4 regions of the Pantoea sp. Lij88 genome follow, and region 4 is predicted to be linked to each of the others. Evidence: riboswitches for the same ligand, from Rfam matches in the RefSeq annotation. Region 4 holds a riboswitch; each other region holds the start of a gene.
The links. A riboswitch is a leader RNA that binds a small molecule or an ion and turns the genes downstream of it on or off. The one in region 4 is predicted to bind thiamine pyrophosphate.
Positions count from the first base shown of each region.

Region 1 (4,461 bases), on a different replicon from region 4:
TCAGCAGCTGACTACGCAGGGCGCTCGCGCCACGGTGCATCGGTGTCTCAACCACGGCTAAAGGCGCTGAAACAAAGCGCTGGCGCAGATGCAGCACCCTGATTAGACTGACACTTTCCCATCGTGCTGGCCTCTGCCAGCCGTAATATGGATATTGCTGCATGTCGATCGCCTATACCATTACTACCAGCGAACCGGTGAATCAGCAGATTTACCGTTATCTGCGCAAAGATATCGTCACCTGCGCAATTCAGCCGGGCTCGCTGCTCTCTGAAAAAGAGGTGTCCGCGCGCTTCAACGTCTCACGCCAGCCAGTGCGCGAAGCGTTCATCAAGCTGGCCGAAGCCGGACTGGTACAGGTATTGCCGCAGCGCGGCACTTTCGTGCGCAAAATCTCCGCTAAGCGGGTGGCGGATGGCCGCTTCATCCGTGAAGCAGTGGAAGTGTCTGTGGTTCGTCGCGCGGCGCTGGAGATTAATGATCCAGCCCTGATGGCGCTGGAACACAATCTGCAGCTGCAGCGCATGGCGGCTGAGCGGCATGACAGCCAGGGCTTTCTGACTCTGGACGATGAATTTCATCGCCTGATTGCTGAAAGCATTGACTGCAAGCTGGCCTGGGAGACGGTGGAGAACATCAAAGCCGCCATGGACCGGGTGCGGTTCCTGACGCTGAGTGAGGTCTCTCCGCCGGAAAAAGTGATTGAGCAGCATGAAGAGATTTATGCCGCGCTGAAGCGTCACGACGCCGATGCCGCGGAAGCGGCAATGCGTCATCACCTGCAGGAGATGATCTTCTCGATCACCCCGATTGCCGAACGTAACAGCGCCTGGTTTGAAGCACCCTGAACCTGAAACCGCCCGCACCGCCTGATCAACAGGCCGATGCGGGCCTTCGTCGTTACCACCATTGATGAAAATGGTGAACCGGCCCGATACCCTTTCCGACCTCCAGCGAATCCGCCTGTAACAGCGCCTGCTGTAACCAGTTTTTAGCTTCCCCTATCGTCTCTGCCCAGTCAGCATGACGCGGACGCAACGCGGCTAACGCAGCCGACAGCGTACAGCCGGTGCCATGTGTATGACGGGTATCCACGCGCGACGTACTGAATCGCTGCTCTGCTGAAGGCGTAAGCAGCCAGTCCGGGCTTTCGTCCGCCGCCAGGTGACCGCCCTTCATCAGCACGGCCTGACATCCCAGGGCCAGCAAGGCTCGTCCCTGCTCGCGCATCTCCGTCTCATCTTTGGCAATCCCGCAATCCAGCAACGCCGCCGCTTCCGGCAGATTAGGCGTGATCAGCGAGACCTGCGGCAGTAACAGCTCCCGTACGCTGGCCACGGCATCTGGCGAGAGCAACGCATCACCACTTTTCGCGACCATGACCGTATCCAGCACCACAAAGGGGATCGCCGCATGCTTTAGCCGGGCGGCAACCTGTTCCACGATGGCCGTTTCTGACAGCATGCCGATTTTTGCGCTGTCGATGCGCACATCATCCAGCACCGAGTCGAGCTGGGCGGCAACAAAGTCAGGTTCAATGCGATAAACCGACTGCACGCCCTGCGTATTTTGTGCCACCAGCGCGGTAATAACGCTGGTGCCATAGGCTCCCAACGCGGAAAAGGTTTTCAGATCGGCCTGAATACCTGCGCCACCGCTGGGATCGGTACCGGCAATCGTCAGGGCATTAATGCGCTTCATGATTTCGCCTCCAGCGTCCAGAGTGCATCGATAAACGCCGTGGCAAAGCTGCCCGGCCCGCACGTCTGCGCCGCTGCCTTTTCCCCCGCCAGGGCCATGACCTGGCAGGCAGCAGCGACATTCAATAAACGATCGCCAGGCAGACTGCTGAAGCCCGCGACCACAGCCGAGAGCGCGCAGCCGGTCCCGACCACCCGCGTCATTAACGGGCTTCCCCCGCTTATGGCGAGGAATCGCTGACCATCGGTGGCATAGTCCACTTCTCCGGTAACGATCACCAGCGTGTTCCAGGTCTCAGCGAGATGCTGTGCCGCATCGAGTGCCGCATCGGCCTGATGCAGCGTATCGACACCGCGCCCGCCGCTGGCCTGCTGTGCCAGCGCCAGAATCTCTGACGCATTTCCCCGGATTACCGCCGGTTGCTGACTTAGCAACTGCTGGCAGAACTCACTGCGTAGCGTCAGCGCACCGACGGCAACCGGATCGAGTGTCCAGGGTGTGCCCGCCTCTCTGGCAGCGATGACCGCAGCCTGCATCGCCTGCTGGCGTTCGCGGGTCAGGGTGCCCACGTTAATCAGCAGCGCATCGGCAAAGCGGCTGAACTCTGCGGCTTCCTCAGCATCAATTACCATTGCAGGTGAGGCATTAAGTGCCAGCAGTACATTGGCGGTGAAGTTCTGAACCACGTCATTGGTCATGCAGTGCACCAGCGGTGACTGACGGCGGAAAGTGTGCAGGATGGGCGCGAAGTGCGCGGCAGAAAGGTGTTGAGATTGATGTGTCATCGTAGCTCCCAACCGGCGAACAAGAAGGCGAATGCGGTCAGGCATCAGACTTCCCTACGCTGGCATTATCCAGTTCAGGTCAGCGGGTTTTTCTCAGCCCTTTCCGTGTGGAAAGCGGCACCCCGAGTCGTGTTACGGCTTGCAGCATAGGAGAGCTGTGCGGCGAAAGCAAGCGACACCAGCCCGGCAAATAATCAGAGCTGAAACAATTCACATGATCCCGATCAACTCATGACGGTGGAAAAAAAGGCTTAATGCTGCGGGCTCACGGGATACCTCTTTATAGGTAACTCTGGTTATTACCCGAACGGGTAATATTTCCCGCAGTCATTCTGGTTTCTCCATAATAATTAACCTGCTCGCAGCGTCATCGTAAAAAACAAATTATTTCATTGAGTTAGAAAACTTCTGAAGCGGAACTTCATACTATTCAGGATGTATGATGCGATTGTCAGCGCTTATTCCACACCGCCATCGATGGCAGGACATTATTATTGAACGTCAGGGCGCCGTCGCGCCAAATGGCAGACATTACCTTTCCACCTATCTTTCCGCGCGTTGTCCGGGCTGCGGCGAAATAATCCATCGTGTCTATTACCGGGATATCAGCGACCAGCAGGCGCGTCGCTGGCTCGGGTAGCGTCCCGGCTACGGTCAATCCAGACACTGTTACAGTTAACAGTTAGTTAGCAATTTGTTAGTCTGATAACTAATCATCGTCTGACCAGACTCTCTCTATGCCACTGCTGTTTGAAAGCTTAAGCCATCAAATTTATCTGTCAGCCCCGCTGTTTATCCTGATCCTGCTGGGATACTGCCTGACGCGCCTCGGAAAATGGCCCGCCAGCATCAGCGAAGGAATGAACCGCTTTGTGTTTAACGTCGCCCTGCCCTGCATGCTGTTTCGGGTGATGAGCACGTTCTCGCAGAGTCCGCCGGTGGATGCACGCCTGTTACTGGCTTTCTTCGGCAGTTGCCTGCTGGTGTTTATCGTGGGGCGACTGCTGGCAACAAGGCTGTTTAATCTGGATGGCGTAGCAGCTTCGGTGTTTGCGCTGGGCGGCATCTTTTCCAATAACGTGATGCTGGGGATCCCGGTGGCCACGGTGCTGCTCGGGCCTGAAGCCCTGCCTCCGGTGGCACTGGTGCTGGTGTTTAACAGCCTGATCCTCTGGACCTTACTGACTGTTTCGGTCGAGTGGGCAAAACAGGGAAGTTTCTCGCTGGAAGGTCTCTGGCGCACCCTGATCGGCGTGCTGAAGAATCCCCTAATCATCGGCATTCTCAGCGGGACGGCCTGGAGTTTTCTGCAGCGCCCGTTGCCGCTGCTGGCCGCGGAACCGCTAAAGATGCTGGCTTCGCTGGCAGCGCCCCTGTCGCTGGTCACCCTGGGCATGAGCCTGGCGCACTATCGGGTGCGGGATGGGTTAAAAGAGAGCTATACCATCTGCCTGCTGAAGCTGGTGCTGCAACCGATGACGGTATGGGCTATCGCGTGGCTGACCGATCTGCCGCCGCTGGAGAGTAAAGTGGTGGTGCTGCTGGGATCGATGGCGGTCGGGGTTAACGTCTATCTGATGTCGCAGAAGTTCAATGTCATTACCGGTCCGGCGGCGGCCAGCATGCTGTTTTCAACGGTGTTTGCGGCAGTGACAACGCCGATATGGATGATGCTGATGACGCTGGCGGGCTATTAACAGGCCAAAAAAAGCCCCTCAGCACGGATGCTGAAGGGCTATTGTCTGGCTGACTAAACGTTATTCAGCTGATTTGGTGCGAATCAGATAGTCAAAAGCACTCAGTGAGGCTTTTGCACCTTCGCCGCTGGCGATGATGATCTGCTTGTACGGCACGGTGGTGCAGTCGCCCGCTGCGAACACGCCTTTCAGGCTGGTTTCGCATTTACCATCGATGATGATCTCACCCATTTTGTTGCGCTCAACCGCGCCTTCCAGCCATGGGGTATTCGGCAGCA
Region 1 is NZ_CP118269.1:1,420,586-1,425,046, reverse strand. It holds gene PU624_RS10425 (mannitol dehydrogenase family protein) at 1-61, shown strand, start outside; gene PU624_RS10420 (GntR family transcriptional regulator) at 162-848, shown strand; gene thiD (bifunctional hydroxymethylpyrimidine kinase/phosphomethylpyrimidine kinase) at 901-1,701, opposite strand; gene thiM (hydroxyethylthiazole kinase) at 1,698-2,486, opposite strand; TPP riboswitch at 2,521-2,621, opposite strand; gene PU624_RS10405 (hypothetical protein) at 2,929-3,126, shown strand; gene PU624_RS10400 (AEC family transporter) at 3,224-4,183, shown strand; gene ahpF (alkyl hydroperoxide reductase subunit F) at 4,244-4,461, opposite strand, start outside.
Region 1: linked by a shared signal. The riboswitch ahead of thiM (hydroxyethylthiazole kinase) and the one ahead of PU624_RS02345 (FAD-dependent oxidoreductase) in region 4 are both predicted to bind thiamine pyrophosphate.

Region 2 (4,461 bases), on a different replicon from region 4:
GGTCAGACGCTTCGCCGTCATCGGGACATAACGCAGCAGCACGCCCGCGTGAATAGTGAAGTAATCGACACCCTGTTCCGCCTGTTCGAGCAGCGTGTCCCGGAAAATTTCCCAGTTCAGCGCTTCGGCCACGCCATTCACTTTTTCCAGCGCCTGATAGATCGGCACGGTCCCGATAGGCACCGGGCTGTTTCGCAAAATCCATTCGCGCGTTTCATGAATATAACGGCCGGTTGAGAGATCCATCACCGTGTCGGCACCCCAGCGAGTCGACCAGACCAGCTTTTCCACCTCCTCCTCAATGGAAGAGGTCACCGCCGAGTTACCGATGTTGGCGTTGACCTTAACCAGGAAGTTGCGGCCAATGATCATCGGCTCCGATTCCGGGTGATTGATATTGGCAGGGATGATGGCGCGTCCGGCAGCGACCTCCTGACGCACAAACTCGGGTGTGATGCTGGCTGGCAGATGCGCGCCAAAACTGTGGCCTGGATGCTGTTGCAGCAGCACCTCGCTGCGGATTCGCTCACGGCCCATGTTTTCCCGCAGGGCGATAAACTCCATCTCCGGGGTAATCATCCCCTGGCGGGCATAGTGCAGTTGCGTGACGCGGCGGCCTGCGCGGGCGCGGCGCGGAGTCGGAAGATGATCGAAGCGCAGATGATCCAGCCCCTCGTCAGCCAGCCGCTGCTGGGTATAGCCCGAGCTGTTCTGTTCGAGAAGCTCGCTGTCGTCGCGTTCAGCAATCCAGCGGGCACGCAGTTTTTCCAGGCCACGATGCACATCGATCTGTGCCGCAGGATCGCCATAGGCACCCGCCGTGTCATAGACCGGCACCGCTTCATTCTGCTCATAGAGAGGCTGTTCTTTGCTGCCGCCGATGTGGGTCGGGCTGAGGGTGATTTCACGCATGGGAACGCGAATATCTTCCCGGCTGCCGTTAATCCAGATGCGACGGGACTGGGGAAAGGCACTGCCGCTTTGCAGAGAATCGATAAATTCCTGCGCCTGGGCACGCTGTTCACGACGGGTCATTTTTGGTTCAGACATAGCAATCTTCCAGTTAAGGGGGAACGATGCTTGTCCGGAGTTCGGAAGGAGTAACCGTATAAGCAGCACAAGCGTGCTGACATACAGAGAAGTTTTACTCTTGTTCCCTTCGCAGGTTCTAACCTGATCAGGTTCCGCGGATCCCGAATTAACGGTCTCAGCCCAACTGGGCACTCCGACAAGAAGCCGTTTTCACGCGGGTGTCTGATAAGAGACTCGGGCGTAAAAACCTTACATTTCAAAGCGAAAATAAAAAAGGTTCTTTGGAGAGCACTCCTCAGAACCTGTTCAGCATAAAAGGGCTACGGGATAATCTCAACCCCTTTGCCTGTGATAGTCATTACGCCGGACGGGCGATATGGCTGTCATTCGCTACCGGCGGGGGGACAAGTTTGTTATCCCATGCCAGCTGAATCAGCTTATCTTCCAGCGTGAAGCGTGCTTCCAGCACTTCACCCACTTCAGACAGCGCCTGCTGGAAAGTCATGCAGTTTTCGTCGTCAATGGCCTGCTGCAGGTGACCGTCATACAGTTGCATCAGACGCTCGGTGTTGGCTTCCAGCGGAGGATAGATCTGCGCGGCAGCAATCATCGGACTGTCGCCACTCATTTCACTGATGACGCGCTCGTAGATACTGAAGTGACCCGCAGAAAGATAATCGACCAGGCCGTGGCAGAAGTTGTCCAGCGCCTGCTCATCCAGACGCGTCAGCGCCTCTTTATTGGGTTTAAGACCGACCAGGTGATAATAGGTCACCAGCAGCTGACGACGGGCTTCAAGCCACGAATCGACCAGTTCATTACTGCCACCTACGCGTTCAGCCAGGACGTCTAACTGGTTAAGCATATCTAACTCCATGTGAGTTATAGTTGTTTATCTACACACTTAACATCAGGGCTTCAGCGTGCGAATTGACGCTAAGGATGACGAAATAAATGCAATGCGAAATCTCAAGCGTAGACGCTGGATGGTGGATTGTCAGCCATGAACAGAAACTTTGGTTGCCACAAGGTGATTTACCCCACGGAAACGCCGAAAAATTTGGTTTGACCGGCAGTAAGGCCCGGACCATTGGAGAATGGCAGGGGGAGAAAGTCTGGCTGATTTGTGAGCCTCGCACCTCCGATATGTTTTCAGTCCGGCAGCTCATCGATCAGGATGTCGAGCTGTTTCAGCTGGTGGGTCGCGGTGTGCAGCTGGCGGAATTCTACCGTTCTCATCGCTGGTGCGGCTATTGCGGCCATGAAATGCACCACAGTAAACATGAATTTGCCTGTCTCTGCAGCCATTGCCGTGAGCGTTACTATCCGCAGATTGCACCGTGCATCATTGTGGCTATCCGTCGCGGCGATGAAATCCTGCTGGCGAATCATGCCCGTCATCGCAACAAGGTCTACACCGTGCTGGCAGGTTTTGTCGAAGTGGGCGAGACGCTGGAGCAGGCCGTGGCCCGGGAAGTGATGGAAGAGAGCAATATCCGCGTTAAAAACGTCCGTTACGTGACCTCCCAGCCCTGGCCCTTCCCGCAATCGCTGATGACAGCGTTTATGGCGGAGTATGACAGCGGCGATCTGCAACACGACGGCAAAGAGCTGCTGGATGCGGCCTGGTTCCGCTTTGATGACCTGCCGCTGTTGCCACCGCCAGGCACCGTGGCGCGCCGTCTGATTGAAGATACCGTTGCCCTGTGCCGTGCCGAAGTGTAGAAGTGCTACACTACACGCCTGTTATTGAGAGAGTGTTGAGATGAGTGAACTGAAGAACGATCGTTATTTGCGTGCCCTGTTACGCCAGCCGGTTGATGTCACGCCGGTATGGATGATGCGACAAGCCGGGCGTTATTTGCCGGAGTACAAAGCGACACGCGCCCAGGCGGGTGACTTTATGTCGCTGTGTAAAAACGCCGAGCTGGCCTGTGAAGTCACCCTGCAGCCGCTGCGCCGTTATCCGCTGGATGCCGCCATCCTCTTCAGTGACATCCTGACCATTCCGGATGCGATGGGACTGGGTCTCTACTTTGAAACCGGCGAAGGCCCGCGTTTCTCTAACCCTGTAACCTGCCGCGCAGACGTCGAGCGTTTACCGGTGCCCGATCCAGAAATGGAGCTGGGCTATGTGATGAACGCGGTCCGCACCATCCGTAAAAACCTGAACGGCGACCTGCCGCTGATTGGCTTCTCTGGCAGTCCGTGGACGCTGGCCACCTACATGGTGGAAGGCGGCAGCAGTAAGGCGTTTACCAAAATCAAGAAGATGATGTATGCCGATCCCGCTACGCTGCACGCGATGCTGGATAAGGTGGCCGACAGTGTCATCCTCTATCTCAACGCTCAGATCCGTGCCGGTGCGCAGTCCGTGATGATATTTGATACCTGGGGCGGCGTGCTGACCGGTCGTGATTACCTTGAGTTCTCACTTCACTACATGCACAAAATTGTTGATGGCCTGCTGCGTGAAAACGACGGTCGCCGCGTGCCGGTAACGCTCTTCACTAAAGGCGGCGGACAGTGGCTGGAAGCGATGGCAGCCACTGGTTGTGATGCGCTGGGTCTCGACTGGACTACTAATATTGATGACGCACGCCGTCGTGTGGGCGACAAAGTTGCGCTGCAGGGCAACATGGATCCTTCTATGCTCTATGCTGCACCTGAGCGTATCGAGCAGGAAGTCGCTGGGATTCTGGAGCGTTTTGGCTCCGGCACCGGACACGTCTTCAATCTGGGGCACGGTATTCATCAGGATGTTCCACCCGAAAATGCAGGCGTCTTTGTTGAGGCGGTGCATCGTTTATCACGTCCCTGGCATCAGGAGTAATCATGGACATTGCCGCACTTCGCGCTGAGCAGTTACAACGCGCCGCTGACGTGGTGCGTGAAGATGACTTTGACGTATTGCCGCCCCGCTTTATCGGCGGAGCGGACGTTGGATTTGAGCAGGAAGGCACCGTTACGCGGGCAGCGATGGTGATACTGGAGTATCCCTCGTTAAAGCTGGTGGAGCATCGCATCGCGCGCGTTGAAACCACCATGCCGTATATTCCGGGCTTTCTCTCTTTCCGTGAATATCCGGCACTGATGGCCGCCTGGCAGATGCTGGAGCAAAAGCCGGACCTGCTGTTTGTGGATGGGCACGGTATTTCGCATCCAAGACGACTGGGCGTCGCGTCGCATTTTGGCCTGCTGGTCGATGTACCGACGATTGGCGTTGCCAAAAGTCGCCTGTGCGGGCGTTTTGACGATCTGGATGCGCAGCCTGGCAGCCGTCAGCCGCTGATCGACAAAGGTGAGCAGATAGGCTGGGTATGGCGCAGCAAAGTGCGCTGTAATCCGCTGTTTGTCGCGACCGGCCATCGCGTCAGCCTGGATACTGCGCTGCAGTGGGTCGAAAACTGTACGCGCAGTTACCGGTTG
Region 2 is NZ_CP118269.1:3,753,499-3,757,959, reverse strand. It holds gene thiC (phosphomethylpyrimidine synthase ThiC) at 1-1,050, opposite strand, end outside; TPP riboswitch at 1,138-1,238, opposite strand; gene rsd (sigma D regulator) at 1,391-1,897, opposite strand; gene nudC (NAD(+) diphosphatase) at 1,987-2,757, shown strand; gene hemE (uroporphyrinogen decarboxylase) at 2,798-3,865, shown strand; gene nfi (deoxyribonuclease V) at 3,868-4,461, shown strand, end outside.
Region 2: linked by a shared signal. The riboswitch ahead of thiC (phosphomethylpyrimidine synthase ThiC) and the one ahead of PU624_RS02345 (FAD-dependent oxidoreductase) in region 4 are both predicted to bind thiamine pyrophosphate.

Region 3 (4,461 bases), 310 kb from region 4:
TGGCACGCCATGCCTGATGGTTTAGCGGCGTGTTCAGCTCCGGATGCGCGCGGGCAAAGGCCAGCCAGCTCTCCTCAGGATGCGCCTGCAATTCGGCATTTCCCTTCTTCAGTGCCCGCAAAAACTTCTGAATTTTCTCCGAGTGTGCCTCATCACGATTGGCGACAATAATCAGCTCGTCATAGGCCGGAACACCGTAATCCTCAACGTTGAGCACCACCGGCGCTTTGCCCGCGAGTTTCAGCTCCAGGGCTTCGATATTGCGATAGCCGCCGATCACCGCATTCACCTGGCCGGTCATCAGGGCGCTGGTGAGCTGAAAATTGACGTTAACCAGCTTCACCTGATCGGCTTTGACACCGTCATGGGCCAGCATGGTCGCCAGCGTTGCCTGTTCAATGCCGCTGACCGAATAGCCGATACGTTTACCTTTTAAATCTGCCGGTTTTTTTACCGTTTTGTCTAACGTCATCAACGTATTCAGCGGTGTGTTAATCAGCGTGCCTACCCGCATCAGCGGCAGGCCCTGATCGGCGAAGAAATGCAGCTGCGGCTGATAGGTAATCGCCAGGTCCGCCTGCTTTGCTGCCACCAGCCGCGGCGGCAGCGCCGGATCGGAAGGCGGCACAATGTTCACGTCCAGCCCTTCGGCTGCAAACGCGCCGGTCTGCTGAGCCACCATAATCGGCGCGTGATCGGGATTGATATACCAGTCGAGCACCAGCGTCAGTTTTTCCATCGCCTGAGCCTGGCTGGCTAAGGAGGCGCTGAACAGCAGGGTAAAGAGGGGCAGTTTAGTCATGGTTTTTCTCATTTTTCAGGTGATTAAATTGTCTCAGGTGCCCAGGTAATCAGGCGGCGCAGCAGGAGATCGACAGACAGCCACAGCGCCAGCGTCATCAGCACCAGAATGAAGAGCGCGGCAAAACACATGTCGCTCTGCATCCGCGCGTTAGCATTCAGCATCACGAAGCCCAGCCCTTCGGCTGAGCCGACCCATTCACCGATGATCGCGCCGATTGGCGCGACGGCCGCCGCCATCCGCAGGCCCGAACCCAGCGCGGGCAGCGCCGCTAACAGTCGGACATGACGCAGTTGTGCGGTGGGTGAAGCGCCCATAGTGCGGGCCAGATCGAGATAGCCGGGCGTGACGCGACGCAGGCCATCAAAAAAGGTGGAGGTTACCGGGAAGAAGATCACCAGCACGGCCATCGCGACTTTGGCGCTCATACCAAAGCCAAACCACAGCACCAGCAGGGGGGCCAGGGCAAACACCGGAATCGCCTGGCTGGTAATCACCAGCGGCATCATCCAGCGCTGTAACCACGGCGAAAACGTCATGCCCAGCGCCAGCACACTACCCAGCAGCACGCCGAGCGCCATGCCGCTGAGGATCTCAATCAGGGTAATCAGCGTGTGATGGCTCAGATAGTCCGCGTTCTGCCACAGCGCGGCGGCGACCGCAGCGGGCGAGGGCAGCAGAAACGCCGGAATAGAGGTCAGCGTGGCGAGCCACCACAGCGCAATCAGTCCTGCAAACAGCGTGACTCCCCGGTGAAGTCCGGCTAAACGTGATCTCATCCGGCTATCCTGCTTAGCTGTTTCAGCAGGGCGGCCTGACTCTGGATAACATGGATGTCATCGGCTGCCCGCGGTGGCTGACCCTGGAGTGGGGATGCGGCTTCTATTCCCGCAGAACCGATCACCAGCAGATGATGACTGAGCCGGCAGGCTTCTGCGGCATCATGGGTAATCAGCAGTACGGTGTGACCGACCAGCACTTCCGCGGCCAGCGTCTGGATCTGCGTCCGCGTCAGTGCATCCAGCGCGGAGAACGGCTCATCCATCAGCACAATCGGCTGACGGGTGTATAGGGTGCGAGCCAGCGCCGCACGCTGACGCATCCCGCCGGAGAGTGTCGCGGGCCGCGCGCGGGCACAGTGACTCAGACCTACCCGTTCCAGCAGATGCTGCGCCCAGTCGCGATCGGCTTTCTTCCCGTTCAGGCGACTCGCGAGGCAGACATTCTGTTCCACCGTGAGCCAGGGATAGAGCAAATCCTGTTGCCCCATCCAGGCGATGCGCCCGGTCAGCGGCAGGCCATCGCTGCCGCTAATCTGTCCGGAGGTCGGGGGTGTCAGACCCGCAATGACCCGCATCAGGCTGCTTTTACCCACGCCGCTGGCACCCAGCAAAGCGGTAAAAGCGCCGCCCGCGATCTCCAGATCAAGCTGGCTGAACAGCTGCTGCTGACCCAGCGTCAGGCAGAGCTGGCGAACTGAAATCCCCGGCGGGTTCATGGACTGACCTGAAGAGGGGCAGCACTATTGAGACCCATCTGCCAGAACGCCGCTTCCAGCCGGGTTGCGGTGGTGAAAATCTCAGTCAGCGGGTTAAAACGTTGTTCACCCGCGCGCTGCTGAGCCAGGGCTTCAAACAGCAGGAGTGAGGAACCGACGCCCGCCAGGTAAGATTCATCCCCATAGTTCTCTATCCATGGAGCGTACGGATTTCCCTCAAAGCGTGTCGCAGGATCGTCCAGCAGCGTCAGGCCAATTTCAGCGTAACCAGCAACACAGGGCATCAGCGCAGTCATCAGTTCCAGCGCGTCCCCGGTGTGACCCACGTCCAGCACGTAGCGGGTATAGTTGATCGTTTCCATGGCCTCGGGTTCGCTCGCCATTGACGCCTCGCTGATGCCCCATTGCTGGCAGTAAGCCAGATGCAGCGGCAGTTCGCTGACGATGGCGTTGAGCGATGCCGTCGCGCTGCGCAACGCGGCTGGCTCTGAGAGTTTGCTGATCAGCAGACCCCAGGCACGGGCAAAGTGCAGCAGGAAGAGATAATCCTGGGTGAGATAGTGGCGGAATGCGGCGGGTGGCAGCGTGCCCTGACCGAGCTGCTGCACAAAATCGTGCGCGACATAAGCGTGCCAGTGACTGCCCGCCTGCTGGCGCAGACGACCATAAAAGCCGGTTTCGAAAAGCGGATGTGACATGGGATCTCCAGTAACAGGGAGATCCGGGCATACGGTCTGGAACAGGGGATAGTGCAGGAGATAATGCAGAAAAATCTGCCGACCCGTCCCTTCGCTGGCATGACCCAGATCAGGTTCAAAGGGTTCGGCTTTCGCCATCTCAGCCCATTACAGGACACCCCTCGGAGACATTCGTTATACGATAATTAGTGCCGGAGTACAACGGCACGCGTGCGCGATATTAAGTGACATTGTCACTCAAGATCGGCCCCGTTACTGGCAATCACTTTCTTATACCACCAGAACGATTTCTTGCGCGTGCGCGCCAGCGTGCCGTTGCCCAAATCGTCACGGTCAACGTAAACGAAACCGTAGCGCTTGCTCATTTCACCGGTTGAGGCGGCAACCAGATCGATGCAGCCCCAGCTGGTGTAACCCATCACCGGCACACCATCTTCGATGGCATCGCCCATGGCGCGGATGTGTTCACGCAGATAGCTGATGCGGTAATCATCATTAATCTCGCCATTCGCGTCGATTTCATCGCGCGCACCCAGGCCATTTTCGACCAGGAATAGCGGTTTCTGGTAGCGGTCATACATCATGTTCATGGTAATGCGTAAGCCGAGCGGATCGATGCCCCAGCCCCACTCGCTGCGCGGCACGTGAGGATTAGGCAGGGATTTCACCACGTTGGCGGCACTGCTGTTCTGCTCATTCATCTCCGCCGAGGCGCAGCGTGAAGCGTAGTAACTGAACGAGACGAAATCGACGCTGTTTTTCAGAATGTCGGCATCACCGGCTTCGATCTCAAGCGTCACGCCTTTTTCACGGAACACCCGCGCGGCATAGGCCGGATAAGCGCCGCGCGCCTGCACATCGATAAAGAACAGGTTTTCGCGATCTTTCTCCAGCGCCGCCCAGACATCTTCCGGTTTACTCGACCACGGATAGAAGTTGCCACCGGCCAGCATGCAGCCGACCTGGTTAGCCGGATTGACCTCATGCGCGATCCGCGTGACCAGTGCGCTGGCAACCAGTTCATGATGTGCTGCCTGGTATTTTACCTGCTCCTTATTCTCACCCGGTTCGAATACCAGACCGGCGCCGGAAAACGGGCTGTGCAGCAGGATATTGATCTCGTTAAACGTCAGCCAGTACTTCACCAGCCCATCAAACGCTTCGAAACAAGTGCGGGCATAACGGGCAAAAAAGTTCACCATCTTGCGGTTACGCCACGAACCATATTCCGTGACCAGATGCATCGGCACATCAAAGTGGCAGAGCGTGACCAGCGGTTCGATATGATATTTCCGGCACTCCTCGAAGACCGCGCGGTAAAAGGCGATGCCTTCCGGATTAGGCGTCAGTTCATCCCCATTGGGATAGAGACGGCTCCAGGCGATCGAAGTGCGGAACACGCTGAACCCCATCTCCGCCATCAGCGCGATATCCTCCCGATAGCGGTGATAGAAATCGATGGC
Region 3 is NZ_CP118267.1:121,179-125,639, reverse strand. It holds gene PU624_RS00650 (ABC transporter substrate-binding protein) at 1-802, opposite strand, end outside; gene PU624_RS00645 (ABC transporter permease) at 826-1,581, opposite strand; gene PU624_RS00640 (ABC transporter ATP-binding protein) at 1,578-2,300, opposite strand; gene PU624_RS00635 (TenA family protein) at 2,297-2,998, opposite strand; TPP riboswitch at 3,068-3,170, opposite strand; gene PU624_RS00630 (6-phospho-beta-glucosidase) at 3,232-4,461, opposite strand, start outside.
Region 3: linked by a shared signal. The riboswitch ahead of PU624_RS00635 (TenA family protein) and the one ahead of PU624_RS02345 (FAD-dependent oxidoreductase) in region 4 are both predicted to bind thiamine pyrophosphate.

Region 4 (4,461 bases):
AGAATCCACCGACATAGCCTTTGCGCCCCAGCACCGACGCGCAGATCAGCGGCAGGCCGCGCGGATAGCAGGCGTCCGAGAGCTGATAAGTAATGGCGAAATTATCCGCCGCATCCACCACCAGATCGATTCCCTCCAGCGCCTGCGGCAGCTGACTGGCGCTCAGCGAGTGTGCATGCGCCTCGACGTGGCAGTCAGGATTTCGCTGAGCCAGCGCGCGCTGCGCGCAGATTGCCTTGGGCTGACCCACATCATCGACGCCAAACAGCGTCTGCCGGTGAAGGTTATGCAGCTCGACCCGATCGCCATCGTAAAGACGGATGAACCCGACACCCGCCCCTGCCAGTAACGGCAGCAGCGTTGCGCTAAGGCCGCCCGCGCCCACCACCAGCACCCGCGCCCCGATCAGCCGCTGCTGCCCCGCGTCGCCAATCTCCGGCAACATGGTCTGTCGCTGATAACGCTCCATCGCCACTCCTCAGAACTGTGCCAGACCAAAAATGGGCGTTGAGGCAGACGCCATGTCGCGCTGCTCCATCAATCCCGCCTGAAACGCCTCGTGCCCGCCATGGATTGCCGCAGCAAACGCCCCGGCCATCCGCACCGGATCGCGCGCTTTTGCCACCGCCGTGTTTAGCAGCACGCCGTCGAAACCCATCTCCATCGCCTGCGCCGCCTGGGCTGGCGAGCCGATACCGGCATCGACAATCAGCGGCACATCTTTAAACCACGCACGCATCGTGCGCAGCCCTTCGATATTGCGCAGCCCCTGACCGGAACCAATCGGCGCACCCCAGGGCATCAGGACTTCGCAACCCGCTTCCAGCAGTTTCTCGCCGACAATCAGATCTTCGGTGGTGTAAGGAAACACCTGGAAGCCGTCAGCGCAGAGGATCCTCGCGGCTTCAACCAGCGCAAATGGATCCGGCTGCAGCGTGTCGGCATGACCAATCACCTCAAGCTTAATCCACGGCGTGTCGAACAGTTCGCGCGCCATCTGCGCCGTCGTCACCGCCTCCTTTACCGTGTGGCAGCCTGCGGTATTCGGCAGAATGCGTTTGTTAAGCTGTTGCAGCAGCGTGCGAAAAGCACCGCCCTCACTGCCTTCCCGGCGCAGGCTGACGGTAATGATCTCCGCGCCTGATGCGTCGATCGCCTGATGCAGGATGTCCGGTGAGGGATAGCCGGCGGTACCGAGCAGAAAGCGGGATTGCGGCGTAAAGTGATAGAACATGATTAACCCCCCTGCATCGGTGACAGAATTTCCAGCTGACTGCCCGCCTCAAGCTGCTGGCTGGCATAAAGGCTGCGCGGCACAAACTCACCGTTCAGCGCGGTGGCGACGGTGCGCGGGTCGATCTGCTGCTCCGCCATTAGCTCTGCCAGCGTCTCTGCATCGGTTTCAATCGGGCGTCCATTAAGTTGAACTCGCATGAGTCATCTCCTGAGTAAGTTGCAGCATGAGTTTTTCAGCCATAATCGGTGCCAGTAAAAAGCCGTGACGGTAAAGCCCGTTTAACGAGAAACGGCCATTTTCATAGCGGACTTCAGGCAGGTTCTGTCGGTAAGCGGGACGCAGGCCGGTGCCGCTCTCCACGATCCGCGCTTCGGCCAGCGCCGGATGCAGGCTATAAGCGGCACTGAGCAGCTCCATCATCGCCCTGGCACTGATCGGGCTGCTGTCATGGCTTTCGACCATCGTGGCACCCAGCATGAAGTGCCCGCCTGCGCGCGGCACCAGATAGCAGGGAAAGCGGGGGTGCAGCAGCCGGACAGGACGGGAGAGCTGAACGTCGGACGTCTGCAGGATCAGCATCTCACCCCGCACAGCACGCAAGGCGGGCTGCTGGTCAATGGCATGGATGCCACGACAGTCGATGATTTTGCCGGTGGGGTTACCGCTGTGAAAAGGGACGCCAGCCTGCTGCAGTTTGTCGCGCAGTTGCTGCAGGGCGCGGCGGGGATCGAGATGCGCCTCAGCCGCAAAAAACAGGCCGCGGGCAAAGCGATTTTCCAGCGCCGGTTCGATGTCACCCGGTGCGACCCACTGATGCTTCAGGGTCATGCTGGCGAAGCGCGTCAGCTCGCGGCTGTCACGCGGCGGCGCTACCACCAGCGTGCCCTGCTGCACCACGCCATCAACGCGTTGCGCCCACCAGCCCGCAGCGTGCTGACCCCATTCGATCACCTGCTGAGGCGCGCTTTCCGCTTCGCACCAGGGCGCAAGCATGCCGCCCGCCCAGTGGGAGGCCGCGCGACAGTCTGGCTGCGTAATGATTTCGACAGTTTCTCCGCGCTCCACAAGCAGTGTGGCGACGCACAGCCCGGCCACGCCGCTGCCGAGCACCGACCAGCGGCTCATGGTAGCCACCGGACAGGAACAGAGAGATTCAGGATAAGATATTTCACTTTGGCCTCGTTATCAGTTAACGATGACCCGTGATACAGAGGGAAAAGGCAGAAGCATCGCGAACGCGCTCCTGCGGCAAGTATCTGATGCGATACCCGTCTTCCTACGCCAGTATCAACTGGGTCAGGTTCTAAGGGTCGCTAAGCCGCGCGATGCGCTATTAGCCTCTCAGTCTCTCTGGCGAGACTCCCCTGACGCGTTTAGTTGTAAGTTAAGCGGGCGGCTTCGTCAAGCCGCGGGCGAAGTGCAGCACATGAATATCGGCATTAAAGGGCCGACCCGGACGACCAGTCAGCGGCGGTTGCCAGCGTCACAAAGGGTCCCGCCAGTGTCTGATTATGATGACCAATAATCTTCTCCGCAGAGAGATGCGGATTATCGACGGTGGTATGCGCATCGGAAATCAGCACGACGTTAAAACCCAGTTCCGGTGCGGCGCGACAGGTCGTATCAACACAGAACTCCGTTTTCATCCCGGCTATCACCAGTTGTTTAACGCCTCTTTGCCTGAGCTGATGGTGCAGGCCGGTCTCTCTGAAACAGCTGGGATATCGTTTTGTGAAGACGATATCTGCCTGCGGGTTAACCTGCAATTCCGGGATGAGGCGAGTCAGCGGGCTTTGTTCGTTGAAGGGGGAATGATCAGGCCCGATATGGCGGGCAAAAAAGATGGGCACATCAGACTGCCGTGCTTTGGTGATAAGCAGAGTGATAGTCGACAGAATGCTGTCTGCGGCGAAAGGCGCCGCTGGACCATGAAAAAGGCCCTGCTGCATATCGATGATTAAAAGTGCACTTTCAGATGTCATCATGACCTGGCTCCATTCAGTTTTAAGAACGGAGAACAGGTCCCCGTCCGGTTCGGCGGGGAGTGGGAATCTGTTGTGTCAGGTGCCAGTCACAAAGTCGCCCACGCCGCCGCTGAGCGCGGTGGTGGTGACGGTGGTGAAAGACAGAACTGACATAAACATTTTCTGATCCTGAGTTAAGAATACGGGAAGCGTCACCCTCAACAGGAGGGGGCTGGAATCTACACTATCCTGAATGCTGTCGCTTTTAAAGCGCCTTAAGTGATTGCGTCACCGCACCAGTGATTTCACGAATGCGCGGTTCGGCGCGACGATAATAGGTCCATTTTCCCACTTTGCTGGCTTCGACCAGACCTGCACTGTGAAGGGCTTTCAGGCATAACGATGTGGCGGGCTGTGATAAGCCCGCCTTGTCCTGTATGAGGCTGGCACAGACGCCATACTGATCGAAGGGATAGAGCTGGGTATAGCCCGCAAACGCTTCATCAGGATTTTTAAGCCACTTCAGCACTGCCACTCTGGTCGGGTTGGACAGTAACTTCAGGGCATTTTCGGGGGACATGCCGCCTCACAAAATATCAGGATTGAAAAACAGGATAGTCAGTATAGCCTTTCTCAGTACCGCCATACAGGGAGGCGTTATCGACCTCATTCAGCGGATAGCCTGATTGAATGCGCGCGGGCAGATCGGGATTGGCGATGAATGATCGGCCAAAACCAAACAGATCGCCCCAGCCTTTTTCCAGCACATGCTGCGCTTTTTCTGCCGTATAGCGACCTGAATAGATGATCGGAGACCGGAATGTTTCCCGCAGCGCAACGCGGAAACTCTCTGGCATGTCCGGGCTATTATCCCAGTCCGCTTCAGCAATTGAGAGATAGCCAACTTCAAGTTCATTCAGCAGCTTTGCGGCACGGATGTAGGTCGCGTGGGGATCGCTTTCAACCAGGCCAAGATAGACGCGCTCTTCATCGGTACTGGAAAACAGCGGTGCAAACCGGACGCCCACGCGATGGCTGCCAAACACCGAGCTGACGGCCTCAACGACTTCACGCAGGAAGCGCAGACGATTCTCTGCTGAGCCACCATATTCATCCTTACGGAAGTTGGTATGTTCTGAAATAAACTGGTTAATCAGATAGCCGTTGGCGGAGTGCAGTTCCACGCCGTCGAAACCGGCGGCTTTGGCGTTCTCCGCTGCGCGTTTGTACAGCGCCACAATCTCTTTCACTTCTTCTGTG
Region 4 is NZ_CP118267.1:441,319-445,779, reverse strand. It holds gene PU624_RS02360 (HesA/MoeB/ThiF family protein) at 1-469, opposite strand, end outside; gene PU624_RS02355 (thiazole synthase) at 479-1,234, opposite strand; gene thiS (sulfur carrier protein ThiS) at 1,237-1,434, opposite strand; gene PU624_RS02345 (FAD-dependent oxidoreductase) at 1,418-2,362, opposite strand; TPP riboswitch at 2,494-2,613, opposite strand; gene PU624_RS02340 (cysteine hydrolase family protein) at 2,677-3,222, opposite strand; gene PU624_RS02335 (ArsR/SmtB family transcription factor) at 3,467-3,781, opposite strand; gene PU624_RS02330 (alkene reductase) at 3,798-4,461, opposite strand, start outside.